2 regions of the Paenibacillus sp. fava2 genome follow, and region 2 is predicted to be linked to the other one. Evidence: a T-box and tRNA genes for the amino acid it is inferred to sense, from the RefSeq annotation. Region 2 holds a T-box; the other holds one or more tRNA genes.
The links. A T-box is a leader RNA that pairs with one kind of tRNA and senses whether it is charged. The one in region 2 lies ahead of AC4G46_RS25565 (valine--tRNA ligase), so its partner is inferred to be a tRNA-Val.
Positions count from the first base shown of each region.

Region 1: it has a tRNA-Val gene. The T-box ahead of AC4G46_RS25565 (valine--tRNA ligase) is inferred to sense a tRNA for this amino acid. The anticodon was not compared.

Region 1 is NZ_CM177755.1:3,121,377-3,125,234, forward strand. Features, by position in the region: gene AC4G46_RS13300 (hypothetical protein) at 1-627, shown strand, start outside; gene AC4G46_RS13305 (DUF1796 family putative cysteine peptidase) at 746-1,417, opposite strand; gene AC4G46_RS13310 (ferritin-like domain-containing protein) at 1,427-1,921, opposite strand; tRNA gene AC4G46_RS13315 (tRNA-Val) at 2,078-2,149, opposite strand; gene AC4G46_RS13320 (cupin domain-containing protein) at 2,233-2,619, shown strand; gene AC4G46_RS13325 (NUDIX hydrolase) at 2,758-3,204, shown strand; gene metG (methionine--tRNA ligase) at 3,280-3,858, opposite strand, start outside.
Region 2 is NZ_CM177755.1:5,819,228-5,823,085, forward strand. Features, by position in the region: gene AC4G46_RS25565 (valine--tRNA ligase) at 1-2,566, opposite strand, end outside; T-box leader at 2,650-2,933, opposite strand; gene AC4G46_RS25570 (LysM peptidoglycan-binding domain-containing protein) at 3,179-3,858, opposite strand, start outside.

The sequences.
Region 1 (3,858 bases), 2.7 Mb from region 2:
ATTATCAGCTTGTACATCCCGTTTCTGTATTCCTATATTAAGGATCCGGACGTCTTATTCACACTGGAGGCTGTGGTTGATTATTCATTGAAATCGGGATTTCTGACCTTTCTGGTCATCCCTTCTGTTACAGCGGCCTTATTATACACATTATATGGTTATCTCAGAATCAGCAGAGGGTCCGTCGCCCTCATGTCTGCAGTATGTATCGCAGGTGCGGCGGGAATCTGGTCAGGCGGCAGCGCGGTGGACCGCTTGCTTAATGAACCATCAATCGGCTGGGAGCAGCTCGGGGCTGATGAGGTTGCCGGGGCAGGGATGTGGATCTACAGTGACGGACTAAATGGTGAGAACCGTTACATCGAGCTGAATGAACAGGAGACGGATCAGGTCAGAATTATGCTTAATTCAATTCCTGAGTCTGCGGTGAATGAAATTCCGTATGCTGAACGCACACTGGCTTTTGAAATTGACATCAGGTTGATTAAGAACGTACAGCGGTCGATCCGGGTTCATTATGACAAACGGGAAATCTACGCCACAATAACGGATAAGCGGAGCCAAAAGCATTTTTCCGTCCAATCTGCCGGGTTAAAAGACTTCTTCGAGCATAAGCTGCAGGAGTGAGGGGAGGGCGAGCAGATTGTAAAAGGCCACTGTCAGCAATTGTTTGCTGCAGTGGCTTTTTATGACACGGGAGCAAATTCCGGTAAGGTAAGCCGGTAATTGAATAGCGGAGTAACTATTACTTCAGTCTTATCCCGTTCAGTATATAATCCCAGTTCGAATAATCGTTCATGTCCCCCGGAACCTCGAGTGCGCACACATGCTCCATACCCCACGGCAGTTCTCGGGTAAGAGTTAAATGTTCTACCGGGTTAAGAATCAGAATCGTATAGCTTCTCCCTTTAAGCAATGTGGATAAAAGATGCCGGAGCTCATATACTTCTTCATAGCTGGCAGACCAACGGATAAACAGACTGTTACTGCTAAGCAGCAGATTGGCCCAGAAGCGCGTGATGCGGCGGTCAAGCTTTTGCCTGTAGGCCGGATAGAAGGAACGCCAATCCGCATTCGAGATAATCGGAAAATCATGTGCGGATATGATGTTATACTCGGAATCCCTGATCAAATAGGATTTAGAAAGACTCTGACCGTCAGAGCCGTCATACACCGGATTTCCGTCGTTTAGATAAAAATGAGTCTCATCCAGCCTGCTCAGATTTTCAAGAGCCATAAAGCGGTTAAAGCGGCTTTTTATCAAACGGGTCACATCGCTCAGTGAAGCAGAGATCATCCAGTCCAGAGGCATGGAGAACTTACGGAGGCCGTATCGTCTCAAATTAATGGCAGGTGCGCAGGAGGAGCCGAGGCTGACTATGAGGTCGTATTCTATTTTAATATCCTGAAGATTCATGAATGGTATTCACCGTTTAGCAGCTAAATTTTGTATTAACAGATTATTGTACTTGGCTGCATGCTTTTGTTCATCAAGAATAATGCCATACAAAGTATCCTTATAGACACCATACGGCAGGCCAAACCATATCTTCCGGTACTTCTCAACTGCTGACAATTCTCCTTGAAAGGCTTTTTGTAACCCGGAAATATACGAATCGGCCTGCTCAGGAATTTCGTTGCTTACCCCAGTCACTTCTTGTCCTGTAATTTCTCTGTACATCTGCCGGAACATTTGATTATGCATCCGTTCGTCATTCCGGATGGAGATGATCACATCAACCTGTCCCTGGTCGGGGGCAAGCCGGATGAGTTGATCATAGAAGAGCTCATCATTTCGTTCCCCTTGTACAGAATCTTTCATTAAACGAAGTGCTTCTTGAGTTGAGGTAGCCCAAACGGGCACAAAAGTTGAACTGCGGAGAACCGGATAAACGTTATGCACCGGATAAAAGCTATACATGAGTATGAACCTCCAATATTAAAAGGATTTACGATAATATTATGCACATTAGCCTAATCTGTGAATGATTACCGTATATGCCTTCAGAAGGTACACATCCGTGTGACGAAGAAGTACAATAAAAAAGAAGCCTTATAAAATAAGGCTTCTCACGTATAGGACGGATGGGGTTCGAACCCATGACCCCTACCCTGTCAAGATAGTGCTCTCCCGCTGAGCTACCGTCCTGCAACGAAATTTATAATACCACAGCATGTCAGCTGATGGCAACTATTATTTTCTGAATGTAAATTTAGCATCTCATTTTTGATATCCGCTCACTCGATCCCGGAAAGTACTCCTATCCATTTCATTTTCATAGAAATGCAGAAGAGATTTTTGTAATGATAGAGGGGAAGGCCATGCTCAGAACACCGGAGGGAATCCAGGAGCTGAGTGCAGGGGATATTGTGTTTTTTGAGACCGGACCGGAAGGGGCGCACCAGCTGTATAATCATACGGAGGTTCCGTGCAGGTATTTTGATTTGCGTACCAATAACGGATTGGATGTAGCGGAATACCCCGATTCGGGTAAAATCAATATTTTACCCTATGAAGAGCTGTACCAGTCGGCAGACCGGGTGGATTATTACAAAGGGGAGGACAAGACCCGGGAGCAATGGGAACGGCTGGCTGAACTAAAACGAAAGGACACTTAAAGTCCTGTAAGCACCAGACGGCGGATGTCGCCGGAACCCAATGTATCTTCGTATGAGAAAAGAGCGCGACAGCTAAAAACCGGCTGTTATATAATGGAATTCGTTTATAATCATTATGATGACAAAGGTGGGCGGCCGGTGAAAGTTACGATACATAAAACAGGTATAGAGGAAGCCTTGCTCAAATATGTAGTGATTGCGGCAAGGCAGGATGGCCGGTGGATCATGGCCAGGCACCGTGAACGGACTACTTGGGAGTTCGCCGGCGGACATATTGAGCCGAGTGAACCGGCGGATGCTGCTGCGGGCAGGGAGCTGTATGAGGAGACCGGTGCAGAGGAGTTTTCCTTGACTCCGGTCTGTGTGTATTCGGTAGCTATTCAGGGAGTGCCCGAGAGCTTCGGCAAGCTCTATCTGGCGGATGTCCGGAGATTCGGGCAGATCCCGCAATATGAAATGGCTGAAATTAAAAGCTTCACAGAAATTCCGGAAGAAGTGACGTACCCGCATATCGTTCCTGTGCTTGTGGCTGAAGTGAAACGGTTTTTGCTGGAGATGCAGCCGGGCAGGACCGGAGCTGTATAAATGTTCGACCGGAAAGTGCTCCGGACGGCATAAGAATGGGTCTCAGGGCTATACCCGGATGTTTATTTTGCACATCTAACCGGCTCCGGTCATTTGCGCTTGAAGCCGCTCTGTCTCTTCCTCGATCTGCTCCAGATCAATCCGCTCAAACAGCAGGGTCAGGTCCTGAATGGTCTGTCCCGCAGGTACGGAGATGCTGTGCCAGCAGGGCTGCTCAAGAGAGAGGAAGGAGCGGATCCGGCCGCAGGAAAAAGGAATAAAGGGATCTAACAGGTTAGCCAGGTTGGCAATAATCTGTACGCTGTTATACAGGGTATGGCTGCAGGCTGCGGGATTCTCCTTTAAGGTTGCCCAGGGCTTCTGCTCGTCGAAGGATTTATTAGCCTGGCGGACTGTTGCGAAAATGCCCTCAAGCGCGTCCTTGAACCGGCCTGCTTGAATAAGCTTTCCGGCTTGCAGATACGATTCATTAATCGCATCGCTCCATAGCGGATCTGCTTCTCCCTGGGGCACCCGGCCGGCAAACGCCTTATTAATGAAGGCCAGGGTCCGGTTGACGAAATTTCCGAAGGCTCCGAGCAGCTCACTGTTATGGCTATAAATAAATTCCCTCCAGGAAAAATCAGTGTCCCGCTTCTCGGGACCGTTCGCTAT
Region 2 (3,858 bases):
CAACGCGTTCCACTTCACTGTTCAGCGTCTGCACTTCTTTTTCGAGACGGAGGATTTCCTGGTCAATATCGATCAGCCCCGACAGCGGCAGCAGCAGCTCTGCTCCGGTAACGACAGCGGACATTACTTTGTCCGGCGTCTGCGGTTCCAGTCCGGCTTCAAACGAAGACGTGTTGCAGAAGCGTCCGATGTAATTGTCGTTGCGGGTAATGATGCTGAGTGTTTCTGCACTGCCTGCCTTGATGATCAGTTCTACCTTTTTGCTCATCGGTACATTAACCTCTGCACGGATGTTGCGTACCGCGCGGATAATGTCCATTAGCAGGTTCATTTCGGCCACAGCCTCAGGGCTTTCCAGCGCTGCGTCGTACTTAGGCCACTCTGCCAGCGTAATCGTTGCACCCTCGTGCGGCAGATGCTGCCAGATCTCCTCGGTAATGAACGGCATGAACGGGTGAATGAGGCGCAGCGTGCGGTCGAGCACGTAAGCGAGCACGGATTGGGTTTTGGCTTTGGCAGCCGCATCCGCACCGTACAGCGACAGCTTCGCGAACTCGATATACCAGTCGCACAGATCATCCCAGATGAAGTTGTACAGCAGACGGCCGGTCTCGCCGTACTCGTACGCGTCAATTAGACGCGTAATATCGCGGGAAGTTTCGTTCAGGCGGTGCAAAATCCAGCGGTCGGCCGTTGTAAGCTCACCTGAAATGTCAATATCTGCAAAGTTCACGCCCTCCAGATTCATCAGCGCAAAGCGTGATGCGTTCCAGATCTTGTTGGCAAAATTGCGCGCCTGCTCTACCTTTTCCATCCGGAAACGCAGATCCTGCCCGGCAGTAATACCGGTAGAAATCATATAGCGCATAGCGTCCGCGCCGTACTGTTCGATAACATCCAGCGGATCGATCCCGTTGCCGAGCGATTTGGACATTTTGCGGCCGTCGGCATCGCGTACCAGACCGTGCATGAATACATCGGCGAACGGCTTCTGGCCGGTAAATTCAAAGGCGGAGAAGATCATGCGCGCTACCCAGAAATAGATGATATCGTATCCGGTAACGAGCACGTTGTTCGGATAGTAGCGCTGGTAGTCGCTGCTGCTCTCGTCAGGCCAGCCCAGTGTGGCGAACGGCCAGAGGTTCGAGCTGAACCAGGTATCCAGCACGTCTTCATCCTGCTTCAGATCATCAAGTCCGCTTATTTCGCGGGCTTCTTCTTCACTGTAGGCTACGAACACTTCACCTGTGGACTCCGAGTACCAGGCCGGAATGCGGTGTCCCCACCACAGCTGGCGGGAGATACACCAGTCGCGGACATTTTCTATCCAGTTCAGGTAGGTTTTCTCGAAACGCTCAGGAACAAAATTAACGCCGTTGCCTTCTTTCTGCGCATTGATGGCCACCTCAGCCAGCGGCTGCATTTTTACAAACCACTGGGTGGACAGGTAAGGCTCAACTACGGCGCCGGAGCGCTCGCTGTGGCCTACCTGGTGTACGTGATCCTCGATCGAGATCAGAACGCCCTGCTCCTTCAGGTCAGCTACGATGTTCTTGCGGCATTCGCTGCGGTCCTGGCCGTTATACGGTCCGGCTTCCTCATTCATGATGCCGCCCTCATCCATCACATTGATCTGCGGCAGATTGTGGCGCTGGCCTACCTCAAAGTCATTCGGATCATGGGCCGGAGTAATCTTAACCGCACCGCTGCCGAATTCCTTCTCTACGTAATCATCAGCAATAATCGGAATTTCACGGCCGATAATCGGCAGGATCAGTGTTTTGCCGATCAGATCCTTATAACGCTCATCCTTCGGATGCACCGCTACCGCTGTATCGCCGAGCATCGTCTCCGGACGTGTAGTGGCTACAGTAATGTGGCCGCTGCCGTCCTTCAGCGGATAACGCAGGTGGTACAGGTGTCCGTTAACCTCTTTGTATTCAACCTCAATATCAGACAGGGCTGTACGTGCAGCCGGGTCCCAGTTGATGATGCGCTTGCCGCGGTAGATCAGGCCTTTGCGGTACAGCTCAACAAAAACCTGGCGTACGCCTTTGGTCAAGCCTTCGTCCAGGGTGAAGCGTTCGCGGGAATAGTCCAGGGACAGGCCCATCTTCGCCCACTGCCCGTGGATCGTTTCGGCATACTGGTCCTTCCAGGCCCATACCTGCTCCAGGAACTTCTCGCGGCCCAGGTCATGGCGGGAAATGCCCTGCTGGCGCAGCTTCTGCTCAACCTTCGTCTGTGTAGCAATCCCGGCATGGTCCGTTCCCGGCAGCCAGAGGGTATCATAGCCCTGCATCCGTTTGGTACGGATCAGAATGTCCTGCAGGGTAAAGTCGAGCGCATGCCCGATGTGCAGCATCCCTGTTACGTTCGGCGGAGGGATTACAATGCTGTAAGGCTCTGCGTCCGGCCGCTGGCCGGCCTTGAAGAATTCATTCTCCATCCAGTAGGTGTACCACTTGTTCTCTGCCGCTTTCGGGTCGTAAGTAGTAGGCATGTCGTTCTTAGCGCTATTGTCAGCCGCAGCCTGCGCTGCCGCTTCCTGCGTGTCCGGCAGCATCTCTGCCGCTTTGATGTCATCAGCCATGTTCAGAACCTCCATTAATTTCTTCTTCTTCTGAAAATACAAAAAGGCCTTTCGTCTCAAAGGACGAAAGGCCATTCTTTCGCGGTACCACCTTTGTTTCGCGCTAATACCAAATAACCCTGTGCCCGGGAACCTGCGGTTCTCCAAGCTTAGCGCGACACTCATGCAGATAACGGCTGCGTCCGGCCACATCCTACACGATCAGCCTGATAACGGCTTAACCTTCGGAAGGGCGACTCCGGGGCGACTTCGGTGGCATGCATCCTGCGGAAATTCACAGCAATTACAATTCCGCTCTCTGAAGGGCTGACGACCTACTCTTCCCGTTCCCAGTCTTTAGCTAAGTTTTACTTACTCCCATAATACATTTAGTACTATTCCTAGTCAACCAGCATACGCACAAACAGCGGGTCTGTGCGGAGAATTGACTTTATTCAACGGGAACGCGCGGCGGGAACGCCGAAACAACGGGACTTTTACCGTTGTTTCAGCACAAACGCGGTGCGCAAACAACAAAAAAGCAGCGTTTCCCGATTACGGGAAAAACCGCTGCTCTGTCCTGATCCATTCCTTAAGCCTCCCGGCCTAAGGAATATATAAAACCTGCCCCTCCTCCACATTCTGTCCGGCCAGCCGGTTGTACATTACCAGCTCCCTTGCGCTGAGCTGATACTTCTCGGCAATCGTATCCAGCGTATCCTCCCGCTGCACAATGCACATCCGGACCTTGCGGAACAGCTCCGCACCGCCGGTTCTGTTGATAAACCGGCTCTTCCAGTCGCTGTCATTCCCCGGTTCCTGAACCTCCGGCTGCGGAACCGCTGCAGCCGTCACTGCGCTCTCCTGCTCCTTTTGGGCCCGGCTTGAGCTGAGCAGGGAAGAGAAGGTGAGATGCTCCTTGGCGGAGCTTGCCTCTTCCTTCTTGCTGCCGAGCGCAACCTTGAGATCTGCCTTTTCTTCCTGGACAGGCAGTGTTTCCGGTGAGAGAAGCGTATCATTCTCCTTGGTGTCCTCCGCCTCCGGCAGCACCGCTTCTTCCTGGATTTCCGGAGGAGTATACTCAGGCTCAACCGCAACAACCGGCTCCTCCTGTCTCTCGGCATAGAGCTGACCGGAGGCGATATCCGCGAAATCAAACGCCTGCGCAGCTGCGGGAACAATCTCCTCTGCAGCATCACCGGACCCGTCCCGCGTAATCTCAGCAGCAGAAGCGGCCGGTTTCACTGCCGGTTCCTTCTCGCGCGTGCCGAAAAAATACCCGGATA